3 regions of the Streptomyces vulcanius genome follow, and region 2 is predicted to be linked to each of the others. Evidence: riboswitches for the same ligand, from Rfam matches in the RefSeq annotation. Region 2 holds a riboswitch; each other region holds the start of a gene.
The links. Region 2 has a riboswitch for cyclic di-AMP ahead of ACFPIH_RS50165 (peptidoglycan DD-metalloendopeptidase family protein). Riboswitches for the same ligand answer to the same signal wherever they lie in the genome.
Positions count from the first base shown of each region.

Region 1: another riboswitch for cyclic di-AMP. It lies ahead of ACFPIH_RS40810 (M23 family metallopeptidase); the one in region 2 lies ahead of ACFPIH_RS50165 (peptidoglycan DD-metalloendopeptidase family protein).
Region 3: another riboswitch for cyclic di-AMP. It lies ahead of ACFPIH_RS27180 (C40 family peptidase); the one in region 2 lies ahead of ACFPIH_RS50165 (peptidoglycan DD-metalloendopeptidase family protein).

Region 1 covers NZ_JBHSFK010000036.1:98,001-103,637, forward strand. Annotated here, with positions in the region: gene ACFPIH_RS40790 (GTP cyclohydrolase II) at 1-502, opposite strand, end outside; gene ACFPIH_RS40795 (MarR family winged helix-turn-helix transcriptional regulator) at 634-1,155, opposite strand; gene ACFPIH_RS40800 (dihydrofolate reductase family protein) at 1,255-2,385, shown strand; tRNA gene ACFPIH_RS40805 (tRNA-Met) at 2,403-2,476, shown strand; cyclic di-AMP (ydaO/yuaA leader) riboswitch at 2,710-2,881, shown strand; gene ACFPIH_RS40810 (M23 family metallopeptidase) at 2,891-3,931, shown strand; gene ACFPIH_RS40815 (aldo/keto reductase) at 4,043-4,993, shown strand; gene ACFPIH_RS40820 (PrsW family intramembrane metalloprotease) at 5,007-5,637, opposite strand, start outside.
Region 2 covers NZ_JBHSFK010000056.1:64,279-69,915, reverse strand. Annotated here, with positions in the region: gene ACFPIH_RS50175 (SGNH/GDSL hydrolase family protein) at 27-812, opposite strand; gene ACFPIH_RS50170 (DUF6250 domain-containing protein) at 939-1,646, opposite strand; gene ACFPIH_RS50165 (peptidoglycan DD-metalloendopeptidase family protein) at 1,809-2,804, opposite strand; cyclic di-AMP (ydaO/yuaA leader) riboswitch at 2,809-2,967, opposite strand; gene ACFPIH_RS50160 (alpha-galactosidase) at 3,270-5,360, opposite strand; gene ACFPIH_RS50155 (tyrosine-protein phosphatase) at 5,583-5,637, shown strand, end outside.
Region 3 covers NZ_JBHSFK010000018.1:196,103-201,739, reverse strand. Annotated here, with positions in the region: gene pcrA (DNA helicase PcrA) at 1-2,399, opposite strand, end outside; cyclic di-AMP (ydaO/yuaA leader) riboswitch at 2,631-2,795, shown strand; gene ACFPIH_RS27180 (C40 family peptidase) at 2,804-3,967, shown strand; gene ACFPIH_RS27175 (tellurite resistance/C4-dicarboxylate transporter family protein) at 4,073-5,065, shown strand; gene ACFPIH_RS27170 (hypothetical protein) at 5,043-5,396, opposite strand.

The DNA.
Region 1 (5,637 bases), on a different contig from region 2:
CCAGGGTCCGCAGCTGGTCCGCCTTGTCGGGGTTGTTGGACAGCAGGTCCAGCTCGGTGACGCCGAGGGCGCGCAGCATCTGGGCGGCGGCGGTGTAGTCCCGGCCGTCCTCGGGCAGCCCGAGGGCTGAGTTCGCCTCGTAGGTGTCCAGGCCCTGGTCCTGGAGGGCGTACGCGTCGAGCTTGTTGTAGAGGCCGATGCCCCGGCCCTCCTGGCGGAGGTAGAGCAGGACGCCGCCGCGCTCGGCTATCCGCTCGACGGCCTCGCGCAGCTGGGGACCGCAGTCGCAGCGGGCGGAGCCGAAGACGTCACCCGTGAGGCACTCGGAGTGCAGCCGGACCAGCGGGACGGGCCCCGGCTTGCCCAGCACGACGGCGATGTGCTCCTGTCCGTCGGCCAGGCCGTGGAAGGTGACCAGTTCGGCGTCGACGGAGTAGCCGTCGGGGAAGCGCAGCGGTACCCGGACGCGGGCGCGCTGGGTGGCGGCGGGGGTGTCGGGCATGCGGGTCTCCCGGTCCGTGTGCGGTCGGTACGGGCAGCTGCTTCAGATTTGAAGCAGTGTGCCGGGTGAGACCCTACCCCATGCTTTAAATTTGAAGCAACGGGATTGTGGCCCGCTTCACGAAGATCCGCTCACGAAGATCCGGAACAGGGAGACGAACGCCTGCGCCATGGCAGCTCCTCCGGCGCCGCCTCCCCGGCATCCCCCTGGAAACCGTGCGCGACCTGCGTGAAGATCTCCTCCAGCTGTCCCACCTGCTCGGGGGTGAGCCGGTCGAGGAGCGTGGCGCGGACCGTCTCGACATGGCCGGGGGCCAGGCGTTCCAGGACCGCCATGCCCTCGTCCGTCAGGACCGCGACGCTGCCGCGCTTGTCCCAGCGGCAGTCCTCGCGCCCCAGCAGCCCGTCCTTCTCCAGCCGGGTCACCGCGTAGGTCAGCCGGCTGCGGGTGATCTTCAGCGACTCCGCGAGATCGGTCATCCGCATCCGCCGCTCGGGCGCGTCGGAGAGGTTCGCCAGAATGGAGTAGTACAGATGGGGCATGCCGGCCTCCCGCTGGAGCTGCCGGTCGATCGCGTCCTCGACGAGCAGGGTCGCGGCGATGTACGCGCGCCAGGCGCGCTGCTCCTCGGGAGTGAGCCAGCGGGTCGTCATGCACCCAGTGTAAGTTTGTTTCAAACTTGAACCAAGCCCCACGCGATCCAAGCCCCACGCGATCCAAGCCCCCACTCGTCCTCCAGGAGAGCCGCGCCGATGTCGTACCCGTACGTCCTGCTGTCCGCCGCGGTCTCCCTCGACGGCTACCTGGACGACACCACCTCCGAGCGCCTGCTGCTCTCCAGCCCCGCCGACTTCGACCGCGTCGACGAGGTACGGGCCTCCGTGGACGCCATCCTCATCGGCGCCGGCACCATCCGCGCCGACAACCCCCGTCTGCTGGTGAACTCCGCCGACCGCCGCGCCGCGCGCGTGGCGGCCGGAAAGCCGGAATACCCCCTCAAGGTCACCGTCAGCGGCTCCGGCGACCTCGACCCGGCGGCGAACTTCTGGCACACGGGCGGGGAGAAGACCGTCTACACGACCGAGAAGGGCGCGGAGCGGGCCCGCGCGCTCGGGATCGCGGCCGACGTCGTCCCGCTCGGCCCCGAGCTCGACTGGCGCCGGATCCTCACCCATCTCCACGACGAGCGGGGCGTACGCCGGCTCATGGTCGAGGGCGGCGGCACCGTCCACACCCAGCTGCTCCAGCAGGGCCTCGCCGACGAACTCCAGCTCGTCCTCGCCCCCCTCCTCGTGGGCGACCCGGACGCCCCCCGTCTCTTCGGCCCCGGGGCCTACCAGGGCGGACGCCTGCGCCTCACCGACACCCGGCGGATCCAGGACGTCGTCCTCATGCGCTACGAGCCCACCGCCCCCGGCACCGGCCCGCTCCCCTCCGCCGCCGACCGCCGCTGGCTCGCGCTCGCCTGCGACCTCGCCGCCGAGTGCCCGCCCTCGCAGACCGCGTTCAGCGTCGGCGCGGTGGTCGTGGCCGCCGACGGCACGGAACTCGCCCGCGGTCACTCCCGCGAGGCCGGCGACCCGGTGGTGCACGCCGAGGAGGCCGCCCTCGCCAAGATCGACCCCGCCGACCCCCGGCTGGCCACGGCCACCGTCTACAGCAGCCTGGAGCCCTGTGCCCGCCGCGCCTCCCGCCCGGCCCCCTGCGCCCGTCTCATCCTCGACGCGGGCGTCCGCCGGGTGGTCACCGCCTGGCAGGAACCCGACACCTTCGTGACGGCCGCGGACGGCAACGGTCTCCTCGCGGCCGAGGGCGTCGACGTCGTCGTACTCCCCGAATACGTGGAGCGGGCGCGAGTGGTCAACCGGCACCTGACCGGGTGATAGAGTTGAGTCAACGACGCGGGGTGGAGCAGCTCGGTAGCTCGCTGGGCTCATAACCCAGAGGTCGCAGGTTCAAATCCTGTCCCCGCTACTGAAGGCCGAGGGCCGGAATCCGAAAGGGTTCCGGCCCTCGGTGTTTCCTCTCCATTGACTGTGCGCCAGCTGTACATTCCAGCCAACTCGCCCGTTTTTCACCGCTGATGGACCGAAAGTCCTGGCCAAAAATGTTGTGCGAACAGGCGGAAGAGCTTGGAAACGCGCCCCCAGGTCTATTAACGTTCGATAACGCAGCACGGTCGTCCCAGCCGTCACAAGAGACGGCTCCGTGTGCACCTGCCGAATCCCGTAAGGGAACCGGGGAACCACCAACTTGGGGTGAATCGCGCGGCAACCGTCGTCAACTCGAACTCGCAGAGTGACGAACGGTTTACGCGCGTAGGAGACCTTCCCGCTCCGAACCCGTCAGCTAACCCGGTAGGCGACGGAAGGAAAGGAGTACGCCCGCGTGGCGTCCAACCGGCCTGCCCCAGAAGCCCCGTTCGTGCCGAGCCAGCGCTCTCCTGAGACCGAGACCTTCGGCTACGGCAGCTACCGCACCGACGAGGGCCCCTGGGAGGAATGGAATCCCACCGCGGAATCCGTTTCCCCGGTCCGTGGCAAGCACCGGGTCGCCAAGCAGCGCGGCGGCGGCGGATTCGCCCGCAGTTCCACCGTCCTCGGCGTCGGTGTCATAGCCGCCTTCAGCGCGGGCGGCATGGCCAGCGCCAACACCGGCAAGCCGCCGGTCGCCATCTCCATGCCGGACCTGCCCTCCGTGGGCTCCCTCGTCTCCGGCGAGGACGCGCCGGACACCGCACCCGCCCTCGCCAACTTCGGCACCGAGGCCGACGACACCCCCCAGGGCGGCGCAGCCGACGCCGGTGAGGCGCTGCGCAGCCGGATCATGGCGCAGGCCGAGTCGCAGCAGACCCAGGTCGCCGCCAAGGCCCAGCAGGCCGCCGAGGCGGCCCAGGCCAAGGCGCAGGCAGCCGCCGTCGCCAAGGCCGAGAAGGAGGCCAAGGCCACGGCCGCCGAGGCGAAGCAGAAGGCCAAGGAGGCCGCCGAGGCGAAGGTCGAGGCCGCGAGGCTCGTCCAGCTGGCCAAGCAGTACACGCTGCCGACCTCCTCGTACACCATCACCGGGACCTTCGGCCAGGCCGGCTCGCTCTGGTCCTCCGGGTACCACACCGGCCTCGACTTCGCCGCGCCCACGGGCACGCTCATCAAGGCCGTCCACAGCGGCACCATCACCGAGGCGGGCTGGGCCGGCTCCTACGGCTACCGCACCATCCTCACTCTGGACGACGGCACCGAACTCTGGTTCTGCCACCAGTCGTCGATCAGCGTCAGTGTCGGCCAGAAGGTCGCCACCGGTGATGTGATCGGCCGCGTGGGCGCCACCGGCAACGTGACCGGAGCCCACCTCCACCTCGAGGTCCACCCGGGCGGCAGCTCCACCGGCATCGACCCGATGTCCTGGCTGCGCAGCAAGGGCCTCAACCCCTGAGAACCCCCTGACAACCCCCTGAGCCTCCGGAGAATCCCTCTGCTCGGTGTTCACGTGTTCTTCGCGTGAGCACCGGAATGGGCCGCTCGGAAGCCGTTGTTGATGCAGAGCATGACGACTACTGCGCTTCGTAAGCTCGGTGCCTCCGACCTGGAGGTCTTCCCGCTCGCCCTCGGCGGCAACGTCTTCGGCTGGACCGCCGACGAGACCGCCTCCTTCGCCGTCCTGGACGCCTACGCGGCGGCAGGCGGCAACTTCCTCGACTCCGCCGACGGCTACTCGGCCTGGGTGCCGGGCAACAGCGGCGGCGAGTCCGAGACCATCATCGGCAAGTGGGCCAAGGCGCGCGGCAACCGCGACGACCTCGTCATCGCCACCAAGGTCAGCCAGCACCCCGACTACCAGGGCCTGAGCGCCGCCAACATCAAGGCCGCCGCCGACGCCTCCCTGCGCCGCCTGGACACCGACCGCATCGACCTCTACTACACCCACTTCGACAGGCCCGAGATCCCCGTCGAGGAGATCATCGGCGCGCTCGACGAACTGGTCCGGGCCGGCAAGGTGCGGCACATCGCCGCCTCCAACATCTCCCCCGAACGCCTCCGGGCCTCCCTGGAGTTCTCCGACCGCGAGGGCCTCGCCCGCTACGTCGCCCTCCAGCCCCACTACAACCTGGTCTCCCGCGACACCTACGAGGGCGAACTCCAGGACCTCGCCTCCCAGGCCGGGCTCGCCGCGGTCCCCTACTACGCGCTCGCGTCCGGCTTCCTCACCGGCAAGTACCGGCCCGGTACGACGGTGGACAGCGCCCGGGCGGCAGGCGCCGCGAAGCACCTCGACTCCGAGCGGGGCATACGTGTCCTCACCGCCCTCGACGAGATCGCCGGCGCCCATGACACCGAGGTCGCCACGGTCGCCCTCGCCTGGCTCGCCGCCCGGCCGACGGTCGCCGCGCCGATCGCCTCCGCCCGTACGGTCGACCAGCTGCCGGCCCTGCTGGGCGTGGCGGAACTGGAGCTGACGGACGAGGAGATCACCCGGCTGAACCAGGCGTCGGCCTGACGCCCGCCCTGGGCTACGGCTGATAGGGGTTGGGTGCGGGACGCGGCCCCGCCGGATACCCGTACCCATACCCGTAGCCCTGGGGGATGCCATACCCGTAGCTCTGCGGGCTGCCGTATCCATGCCCGTACCCCTGCGTCGGCAGCTGTACGGGCATGGGCACGGGCATGGGCACGGGCATCTGTACGGGCACCGGCATCGGCGGGGGAGCCGTCAGCCGGGCCGCGTGGTCCAGCGCGGGCCGGGCCACGTCCTTGCGGCGCCACAGCTCGTTCAGCAGCTCCCGCTCCCGTACGACGAAGTCGGCGTCGGCGCGTCCGACGCGCCCCCGGTGCCGCAGGAACGCGAGCGAGGTCGCGTACGCCTCGTACTCGGCGACCGCCCGCGCTGCCGGCCTGCCCAGGTGCCGTCGGGCGTGGTCGCGGGCCAGCCGCCGGGCCCGCATCGAGCCGAGCGCGTACGGCTCTGCCGGGGTGAGCCAGCCTGCGGCCGTGTAGGCGGGCAACTCCTCGCGCACGGTGCGCAGTTCCCGCTGCCGGGTCCACACCACCAGCCAGGTCAGCACCCCGAACGCGGGCACCATGAACACCGCGTACACCGTGAAGAACCCAAAGTCGCCGAAGCTCGACGAGCCGTTCCACAGG
Region 2 (5,637 bases):
CGCCTCCACCGCTCCCGCCCCCGCCCTCACGCCACGGAAGCGATCCGCATCCTGATGTCCTCGGGGGACAGCGCCCCCTTCGCGGTCACATGATCCCCGGACGACTCCCCCCGCAGCCGCCGCCCGATCCACGGCACGAGATACTCCCGCGCCCAGTGCACATCGTCCCGCCGCACCTCGAGCGTCCCCCTGGGCGGCAGCGGCGGCCACGCCTGTTCGGGGTCGGCCGGCACCTCCACCCCGAGGGCCAGTCCGGCCCGCAGGGCCACGCGCGTGTGCCCCTCCGGTGAGAGGTGGAGCCGGTCGTCGTCCCAGGCCCGCCGGTCCTGCACGGACTTCAGGGACCACAGGTCGAGCACGGGGCACCCGTACCGGTCGGCGACGGCCCGCACATGTCCGTTGTAGGTGGCGATCTTGCCGCGCAGGTGCTTGAGCAGCGGGACGCGCCGCGTGTCGAACCCGGTCGTCACCAAGACCGTGCCGGCGACGGCGGTCAGCGCGACGACGGCCCGCTCGAACCGCTCGGCGACCTCGTCCGGATCGGTGCCGGGCCGGAGGATGTCGTTGCCGCCCGCGCAGAAGGTCACCAGGTCCGGGGCGAGTTCCACGGCCCGCGGAAGCTGGTCCTCCATGATCTGGTCGAGCAGTTTCCCGCGCACGGCCAGGTTGGTGTACTCGAAATGTCCCTCGGGCCGCCGGTCGGCGAGGAGTACCGCGAACCGGTCGGCCCAGCCGACGAATGCCCCGTCGGGGCCGGGGTCGCCGACGCCCTCGGTGAAGCTGTCCCCCACCGCCACGTACGACCCGATCACTGATCTGCTGTCATTCTTCGAATCGTCTGCCACAGCCGCTCATGATTCACCTTCCAATGTGACCTACGCGACCGTAATAAGGGGTTGACGTGCGGTGAGATAAGCCACTCCTAAAGAGTTGGCCAATCAGGGAATAAGCGACCACACGCGGAAGCTGCGGATGCGGAAGTGGCTCCAGGTGGTCCGGAAGGCGAAGTGCCCCCGGGTGTAGGGCTCCGGGTCGGTGTGGTCGAAGACGAGCCGCCCGTTGTTCCACCACCGCACGGCCGAACCGTCGGAGACGATCCGCACCCGGTTCGGCTCGCCCGCGACGAGCAGCGGCTCGGTGTAGTCGTGGATGAGCGGCCGTACCCCCGCCTGCCCGACGTAACGGCGCAGCCGGGTCGTGGTGTTGCTGTTGGCGCCGTAGCCGACGTAGTACGTCGTGAGGTAGTCGTACTCGGCGAGCGCGCCGCCGCGCGGGGTGGCGAAGAGGTCGTCCGGGGAGCGGACGTCGACGGCGTTCCAGAAGTTGTTGAGGTCGGAGACCCGGTCGTTGGCACCGCCCTCGGCCACGGGCGTGGCGACGTATTCGAGGACGTACGGCCCTTCGAGCGGCCGTCGGAACCAGATCGTCGCCCCGGCGGGCACGTCGACCTCCAGGACCCCGTGCGAGGCCGTGACGGTGCCGCCCTGCTCCAGCTCCACGGCCCACCGTCCGAGCCCGTGGCGGAAGTCGTCGCGGGCGATCAGCCGACCGCGGCGGGGCGCGGCGCTCACGGGCCCGGCGGGAGCGAGGGCGGCCAGGGCGGCACCTGCGGAAAGGGCTCCGAAGGCCCGACGGGTGGTGGTCATGCGAGCGACTCCTTCACTTGGCAGCACGGGATGCACATGACAGAAAGCGCTTACCCCCTACCCGCCGGGCCACCGTGCCACGCAGACGGCACACCGAAGGCCGGACCCGGGGATCGGGGTCCGGCCTTCGGCAGCGTGTCAGGCAGGTGGTGGTCGGCGGGGTCAGCCGACGGTGACGCCGTGGGAGCGGAGGTAGGCGACCGGGTCCACGTCGGAGCCGTAGTCCGGCGTGGTGCGGATCTCGAAGTGCAGGTGCGGGCCGGTCACGTTGCCGGTCGCGCCGGAGAGCCCGACCTGCTGGCCCTCGGTCACGGCCTGCCCGGCCGAGACGGAGAGCTGGGACAGGTGGGCGTACTGGGCGTAGTAGCCGTCGGCGAGCTTGATGACGACCTGGTTGCCGTACGCGCCGCCCCAGCCCGCGGAGACGACCGTGCCCGCGGCGACCGCCTTGAGGGAGGTGCCCGTCGGGACGACGAAGTCGACGCCGGTGTGGTAGCCGCTGGACCACATGCTGCCGGCCACGCGGTACCCGGTGCCGATGGTGGCGCCGGCGACGGGGAGCGTGTAGCCGCTGGAGCTGCCGGTGCCACTCGCAACTTCCTGGGTGGACGCCCCGGAGGACGACGACGCCTGCGAGTCGGAGGCCTCGGAAGACTTCGAGGCCTCGGAGGAGGACGACTTCGACGTCGCGGAACCGGACGAAGACGAACCGGACGAAGACGAACCGGAGGACGACGAACCGGAGGACGACGACGTGTCGGTCGCGGCGGCCTTCGCGCCGATCGACAGCTTGAGGCCGGGGTGGATCAGCGAGGGATTGTCGCCGACTGCCTCACGGTTGTCCGCGTACAGCTTCTGCCAGCCACCGCTGACGTGCTGCTGGTCGGCGATCTTGGCGAGGTAGTCGCCCGCCCGCACGGTGTAGGTTCTGGCGGTCGCCGTCTTCCGCGCGACCGGCACGGACTGCACGGCCTTTTGCGGAACGGAGGCGGAAACAGCGGCGGAAACGGACGCCGAAACGGATTCCGTGGTCGCCGCATGGGCGCCGGTGGCCCCCATCAACGGGAGTGCCAGGGCGGCGCCACCCGTTCCGGCGACGGCTATGGAGCGGGTGAAACGCTGGCTCTTCGGACGGCGGTGCTTACCCTTCGCGGGCATGACGAATTCCTCTCCGGCGCCTGCGAGGTGAGCTGTCGGGTGCGGACTGGAGATGTCCGGCCGCGGCAAGGCGCGGCTTTACCCCAAGCCTGTTCCGGAGACCGGAACAGGCGGTTCTACCTGTGGGTCCCCCGCTCCTGCCGGGTACGGGTGAGTGTGCGGATTCCGGACGGCGGCAGGATTAGGCGTCCGTCCGGATTGATGTGGAACGTAAGCGACCAAGACGCACAGGAACAAGCAGAGGTTGCCCTGTTGAGGCCTTTCTCTTGATCCGCTGTGAGAATTCCCAGTGACGCTCCGTTAATCAGGAGCGCGTTTTCCGCCTAACACCCTTGGAAAGCACCCGCATTACGTGAACATGACGGACAGCGCACGGTCACGAATATGACGCTGCTCACGTGGTATACCCCAGGATCCCCTATTCCAGAGCGAGTTGGAACGAAGGATCCATTCCGGACAGAAACCTCAGATGCGGCGCAGCCGGATAACCGTCGCATCGAGGTCACCGCGCAGCCCGGTCGGCAGACCATGATGGAGCAGCACCGCACCTCGGTGAACTTCGCCCGTTTCGCGGCATTCGTACGACGCTGTCGGGTCGAGTCCGCGCAGTCGCAGCGCGGGGACGGGCTCGCCGAACCGCTGCGCCTGGAGCCAGGCGAGGACGACGCTCTCGTCGCCGCGCACGTACTGGACGGCGCTCAGCCCGCCGGCCGGGGGCCGCAGCCGGTGGAGGTCGCCGTGCTGCACGAGCGGACGGATCTCCTTGTAGAGCTCCACCCACCGCCGGGCCTCGGCGAGTTCCTCCTCGCTCCACTCGGTGAGGTCGCCGCCGACCCCGAGCACCCCTGCCATGGCGCTGACGAAACGGAACCGCAGCGAGCTGGCCCGGCCGTTGAGCTGGACGTTGGGGCTGTCGGTGACCCAGGCGGCCATGACCCGGGCCGGGTGGATCTGGCTGAAGCCGTGCTGGATGTCGAGCCGGTCCAGCGGGTCGGTGTTGTCGGAGGTCCACACCTGGTCGGTGCGGCCGAGGATGCCGAGGTCGATGCGCCCGCCGCCGCCCGAGCAGGACTCGAAGGCGACACCCGGGTGGGCCGCCCGCAGCCGGTCGAGCAGGCCGTACAGGGCCCGCACATGGTCGACCCAGAGGCGCTGCGGGTAGGCGTCGTCCGGCCAGCCGGCGTCGGTGAAGCAGCGGTTGAAGTCCCACTTCACGTAGTCGACGGGCGCGCTGGAGAGGAGGCCGTCGAGCCGCTCCCAGAGGTACTCCTGAACGTCCTCGCGTGCGAGGTTCAGCATGAGCTGGTTGCGGAACTCCGTCCGCTTTCGTCCCGGTTGGAACTGCACCCAGTCGGGGTGTGCCCGGTAGAGGTCGCTGTCCGGGTTGACCATCTCGGGCTCGACCCAGATGCCGAACTGCATGCCGAGGGCGTGGACCCGGTCGGCGAGGGGCTTCAGACCGTGCGGGAAGCGGTCGGGGTTGGGCCACCAGTCGCCGAGGCCGGCACGGTCGCTGGTGCGGGCCCCGAACCAGCCGTCGTCCACGACGAACAGCTCCACGCCGATCTCCGCGGCGCGCCGGGCCAGGGTGGTCTGCTGCTCCTCCGAGATGTCGAAGAAGGTGGCCTCCCAGGAGTTGAACAGCACCGGCCGGTCCCGCTCGGCGTCCGGGACGATGTGCTCGCGCTGATAGGCGTGCCAGGTGCGGCTGGCGCCGCCGAAGCCGCCGTCGCTCCACAGACCGGCGAAGACGGGCGTGGTGAAGGACTCCCCCGTCGCGAGGCGCAGCAGGCCCGAGTCGTCGTAGCCGGCACCGCCGGTGATCTGCACGCGCGCGTCCGGCAGCTGGGCGACGGCGATCCGCCAGGAGCCGGACCAGCCGAGGGCGCAGCCGTAGACCTCGCCGCGCTCCTCGGTCGCGTCGGTGTCCAGGGCGACCCAGGGCAGGTGCTGGTGACCGGTGTGGCCGCGGCGGCTGCCGATGACCTTCTCGCCGTAGGTGAGCGGGGCGCGCGTCAGCCGGGACTCGGCGGCCCAGCGGCCGTGCAGCTGGGACAGCCGCCAGTCGTCGCGCTCGGGCAGGGTCCAGGTCGCGGAGTCGGCGCGCAGCAGCTCCACCGGCTCCTCGCCCTCGTTGACGAGGGTCGTCCAGCGCTCGACGACGTCGCCGCGCAGCCGGTAGTGCAGGGTGATGCCGAGACCGGCGTCCCGGAAGCGCAGCCGCAGCTCGGCCCCTTCTGCGTCGTACGACTCGTACGTCCATTCGGTGCCGCGGCGCTCGGCGGTGCGCACGGACAGGGCGGGCCGTACGAACCGGGGGCCGCCCTCGGCCGGGTACTCCTCGCGGCCGTCGAGGGGGGACTCGAACGAGGCGCCGCGGGCCGACGGCGGACGGGCGGCCAGGGCCACGGCGTCGGCGAGCGCGATGCGCGGGCCCCAGTGCAGGTGGAGCAGTTCGTCGGCCTCGGTGAGATGGAGGGCGTAGCTGCTCGTGGGCCCCGAAAGGACCCAGGTGCGGTCGCCCGCGACGATCTCGGGCTTCACGGTCTCGGGCATCAAACCCCCACTGAATCGAACAGGTGCAACCAAGCCCCAACATCATCAGGCGCGGACGCCCTGCCCTGCAACGGCTGTGGACAAACCGTTCACCTGGGGAGACGGAGGGATTCGTCCGCCTGTGGACAACTCGTTGCCCGGGGAATCCATGTCGTATGGTCGGGTAGGTCCGTCGGCCACCACGAGCCGTGCCGACGCGGCCCCGACCGGGAGGGAGCCCCCGTGACGCAGCAGATCCCGTCGACCGAGCCCGAACTGACCGGTGTACGCAACTTCC
Region 3 (5,637 bases), on a different contig from region 2:
CCGACGGCCAGCGCGACCACCGGCTTCTCCGCCGCGCCCCGGCGTGTGGCGAAGCCGGAGGCGCCGGCGGCCGAGGAGCGTGAGCGGGACGAAGCCAGCGAGGCGGTGACCCCGGAGACCGGGCCGGAGGACACGGGCGCGGTGGCCCCCGTCCGCTTCCAGTCCACATGCGTGGCCGGAATCTCCTCCAGGAACCGCGAGGGCGGGTTGTACGACGGCTGCCCCCACGCGCTGCGCATCGCGGACCGGGTGAGGTAGAGCCGCTCACGCGCGCGTGTGATGCCGACGTAGGCCAGGCGGCGCTCCTCCTCCAGCTCCTTGGCCTGGCCGAGGGCGCGCATGTGCGGGAAGACGCCGTCCTCCATGCCGGTGAGGAAGACCACCGGGAACTCCAGGCCCTTGGCGGTGTGCAGGGTCATCAGGGTGATGACGCCGGCGCCTTCGTCGTCGTCGGGGATCTGGTCGGAGTCGGCGACGAGCGCGACCCGCTCCAGGAACGCGGCGAGCCCTGCCGGTGTCTCGCCCTCCCCGGTCTCCTGCTCGAACTCCAGGGCCACGGCGGCGAGTTCCTGGAGGTTCTCGATCCGGGTCTCGTCCTGCGGGTCGGTGGAGGCCTGCAACTCGGCGAGGTAGCCGGTGCGTTCGAGCACGGCCTCCAGGACGGTGGCCGGTCCGGCGCCGGACTCGACGATCGTGCGGAGTTCCTCCATCAGCACATTGAACCGCTTCACGGCGTTCGTCGACCGCGCGGCCATGCCGTATGCCTCGTCGACGCGCTTCAGCGCCTGCGGGAAGCTGATCTTCTCCCGCTGGGAGAGGGCGTCGATCATCGCCTCGGCGCGCTCGCCGATACCTCGCTTGGGCACGTTGAGGATGCGGCGCAGCGGGACCGAGTCCTCCGGGTTGGCGAGGACACGGAGGTAGGCCAGGACGTCCCGGACCTCCTTGCGCTCGTAGAAGCGGACGCCGCCGACGACCTTGTAGGGCAGGCCGACACGGATGAAGATCTCTTCGAAGACACGGGACTGGGCGTTGGTGCGGTAGAAGACGGCGACATCACCCGCCTTCGCGTCGCCCGCGTCCGTCAGACGGTCTATCTCCTCGGCGACGAACTGCGCCTCGTCGTGCTCGGTGTCGGCGACGTAGCCGGTGATGCGCGCGCCCGCGCCCGCGTTGGTCCACAGGTTCTTGGGGCGGCGGGACTCGTTGCGCTCGATGACCGCGTTGGCGGCGGTGAGGATCGTCTGCGTGGAGCGGTAGTTCTGCTCGAGCAGGATCGTCGTCGCGTCCGGGTAGTCCTCCTCGAACTGGAGGATGTTGCGGATCGTCGCGCCCCGGAAGGCGTAGATCGACTGGTCGGCGTCACCGACGACGCAGAGCTCGGCGGGCTGGAGGTCGGACTCGCTGGGCGGTACGTCCACCGGGTGCTCGGCGGTGCCGACCAGCTCGCGCACGAGGGCGTACTGGGCGTGGTTGGTGTCCTGGTACTCGTCGACCAGGACGTGCCGGAAGCGGCGGCGGTAGTGCTCGGCGACGTCCGGGAAGGCGCGCAGCAGGTTGACCGTCGTCATGATCAGGTCGTCGAAGTCGAGCGCGTTTGCCTCGCGAAGACGCGACTGGTACATGGCGTAGGCCTGGGCGAGGGTCTTCTCGAAGCCGTCGGTGGCCTGGGCGGCGAAGTCCTCCTCGTCGATCAGCTCGTTCTTCAGGTTGCTGATCTTGGCGCTGAAGGACTTGGGCGGGAAGCGCTTGGGGTCGAGGTCCAGGTCGCGGCAGACCAGGGCCATCAGGCGCTTGGAGTCGGCGGCGTCGTAGATCGAGAAGGAGGAGGTGAAGCCGAGTTTCTTCGACTCGCGCCGCAGGATGCGTACGCACGAGCTGTGGAAGGTCATCACCCACATCGCGTTGGCGCGCGGGCCGACGAGCTGTTCGACGCGCTCCTTCATCTCGCCCGCGGCCTTGTTGGTGAAGGTGATCGCGAGGATCTGGCCCGGGTGGACGCTCCGCTCGGCGAGCAGGTGGGCGATGCGGTGGGTGAGCACACGGGTCTTGCCGGAGCCGGCCCCGGCGACGATGAGCAGGGGGGTGCCGGCGTGCGTGACGGCCGCGCGCTGGTTGTCGTTCAGCCCCTCCAGGAGCGCTGCCGCGTCGATCACCGGGCGCGGGGCGCCGTCGCGGTAGTAGGCGTCCCGGGGGTGAGCGCCCTGGTTCTGGGCACCCTGGCCGTGGGTGTCCCGGCCGCGGGCGTCCCGGTCCGGGGGCATGTCGAACTTCCCGCCGAACAGATCGTCCGGAAGCGGCTCCGGAGTGTGATCGCCCTCGGGCGGCGGGGGTTCCTCCTCGTGGCCGGCGGGGGCCTGGAGGTTCGCCAGGAAGCTGTCGTCAAAGAGGCTGCTCATCGCTCTCCGAGTCTAGGGTGCCCCACTGACAACGCGTCGCCGTCCCCCGGACATCGCCGCCCTCACCTTCCGGCACGGCGCTATCACAGCAGGTGATCCCACGTGCGGGCTTCGCTCAAGGTCACGAAAATGTATCGGGCATATCGCCCATCAACCTTCACAGGAGCCACACGAGTTGGCTACCGTGCCGAGCAGGCCACACGGATCCCCACCGGCGAACCTCGCCGGGCCGCACGGCCTCCGCCGAATCCGGTGCGCCCCCTGAGCGGCGGCCGGAGCCGGGGACCCACCGAAACTCTGGGGTGAATCGGCCCGACTCCCCTGCGGGACACGGCCGTAGGGCGCCCATCCGCCCGAACCCGACAGCTAACCCGGTAGGCGGACGATGGAAGGAGTCGCCAGTCTTGGCGTCGCAGCACCGCAAGCCGCGTTTCCCGGGCACGCGCGTGGCGGGCATACGCACGCCCGCCCTCGCCACCGCCGCCCTCACCTCCGTGGCCCTGCTCTCCCAGTCGGCGAACGCCGCGCCCGCCGACGACGGCAACCCGAGCCTGGAGGAGGTGGAGAAGAAGGTCGACGATTTCTACCGCCAGGCGGAGTCGGCGACCGAGAAGTACAACGCCGCCAGCGAGAAGACGACCAAACAGCGCAAGCAGGTCGACGGCCTGCTCGACGACGTCGCCCGGCGCACTCAGAAGCTCAACGAGGCGCGCGAGGAACTGGGTTCCTACGCCGCCGCCCAGTACCGCACCGGCGCCTCCGCTCCCGACACGTCGACCTTCGTGCTCGCGGACTCCCCGCAGGACTACTTCGACCAGACCCAGCTGATGGGCCGGCTGACCGAACGCCAGAAGGACGCGGTCGACGACTTCGTCACCGAGCAGTCGGCGACGATGAAAAAGCGCCAGGAGGCCACCGCGAGCCTCGAGTCGCTCAATGACACGCAGAGCGAGCTGAAGACCGCCAAGGCGACCGTCCAGAAGAAGCTCAGCGACGCGCGCGAGCTGCTGTCGCAGCTGACGGCCCAGGAGAAGGCGCGGCTCGCGGCGATCGAGAAGCAGAAGCAGGAGGAGGCCGCGCGCAAGGCGGCGGAACTGGCGCAGCAGCAGGCTGCCGCGGAGCGGGAGAGCGCCGCCGCGTCGTCGGACACGTCTTCCTCGTCGTCCACGTCCTCGTCGTCCTCGTCGTCCTCCAGTGACTCCTCGTACGGCACCAAGGCCGAGAAGGCGCTCGCTTTCGCCCGCGCGCAGATCGGCAAGCCGTACGTCTGGGGCGCCACCGGGCCCGACTCCTACGACTGCTCCGGCCTCACCCAGGCCGCCTGGAAGGCCGCGGGCGTCTCCCTGCCGCGCACGACCTACGACCAGGTGAACGCCGGCACCACCGTCTCCCTCTCCGACGCCCGCCCCGGCGACCTGGTCTTCTTCTACGACGACGTCAGCCACGTCGGCGTCTACATCGGCAACGGGATGATGATCCACGCGCCGAAGCCCGGCGCCTACGTCCGCGAGGAGTCGATCTACTACGACGGCGAGTCGGGCATCCACAGCGTGGTGCGACCGGCCTGAGCACGCGCCTACGGCGCCCCCGTCTGTCCTGCGCCCGCGCGTATTTCGTCGCTCCCGCGCGCGTGCCCTCCCGCAAGCCGTGCCGTGCTCCTTAGCATCGGCATCATGTCCGGCTCCCCCTCCTCCCTGCGCGCCTGGTGGGCGCGGCGTCCGCCGGTGGCCGGGGCCGCCGTACTGGCGACCGGCGTCCTGTCCGTCGGGCTGCGGCTCACGGGTTACGAGGTGCTGTCGCGCGTGACGCTGGCGCTGGCCGGCGTCGGCTGGGTGGCGCTGGGCGTGGAGTTCGTCGTACGGCTCGTGCGGGAGCGCGCGCGGTGGCGCGCCGAGGCGGGCACGCCGGGGGCGCTCACGGCGGTGGCCGCTACGGCCGTGCTGGGGACGGCCGCGTCGGCCCTGGGGTGGCAGACCCTGGCGGCGGTGCTGCTGGCCCTGGCGGCCGTGCTGTGGCCGGTGCTGATGGTGCCCGTCATGCGGCACTGGGAGCGGCGGATGCCCGGGGCCGTGTTCCTGTGCTGCGTGGCCACACAGAGCCTCGCGGTGCTGGGGGCGAGCCTCGCCGAGGCCGAGTCGGTGGCCTGGCCGGCCCGCGCCGCGCTGGTGCTGTTCTGGCTGGGGCTGGTGCTCTACGGGCTGATGCTGATCCGGTTCGACTGGCGGCAGATCGTCGTGGGCGCCGGGGACCAGTGGGTGGCGGGCGGCGCGCTCGCCGTCTCGGCGCTCGCGGGCGCGAAGCTCCTCTCGGCCGACACCGGGAGCCTGTACCTGTGGAACGACGACGACCGGGGCGTCCTGCGCACGGTGACCGTGGCGCTGCTGGTGCTCGACCTGTGCTGGTACGCCGTGCTGCTCTTCGCCGAGGTGCGATGGCCGCGCCCGCGCTACGACGTACGGCGGTGGGCGACGGTGTTCCCGATGGGGATGACGGCCGCGGGGCTGACGGCCGTGGCCACCGCCGTCGACGCCCCTGGGCTGAAGGGGCCGGGGCAGGTGCTGCTGTGGGTCGCGGCGGCCGCCTGGCTGGCCGTCGCGGCGGGCGCGGTGGCCGAGGCGTCGCGAGTGACGAGATCGTCGAGATCTACGTCCAGAGGACGGCGATGAAGATGTTGGCCACCGTCAGCAGGCCGACCAGGCCGAACAGGGGTTTCTCCACCTTCTCGTCGTCCCGTTTCACATAGACCAGGCCGAGGATCACGATCAGCAGGGCCAGCTTCACGCCGATCTTGATGTTGTTGACGTGCTGGTCGTCCGCCTGGTTGAGGCCGACCAGGATCACGCCGGTGACGAGCATCGTCGCCGCACCGTGCAGCATCGCGGGCACGAAGCGGGCCGTGCCCTGGCCCATCGCCTTCATCTGCGTGAGGAAGCCGCCCAGGAGCGCGGCGATGCCGATGATGTGCAGACCGACGAAAAGGTGGATGAGTACGTCCATGAGGCCGGATGCTAATCAGACGGGCACATGCCGCCCGACACCGCCCCTCCGCATGTGCCCCGGCTTGGATATATGTGCCATAGCAGCTCGCCGCGGCCCGATGTCCCCAATCCCCGCATCGGTCAGGGCCCCGCGCGAACCCGACGCACCAGCCCAGGGCACTGGGCGGATGCGGTCGCCCGGCGATCCGATCGTGCCATTTCCGCACATCACGTAACCAACCTCACACAGCCGGGCCTAG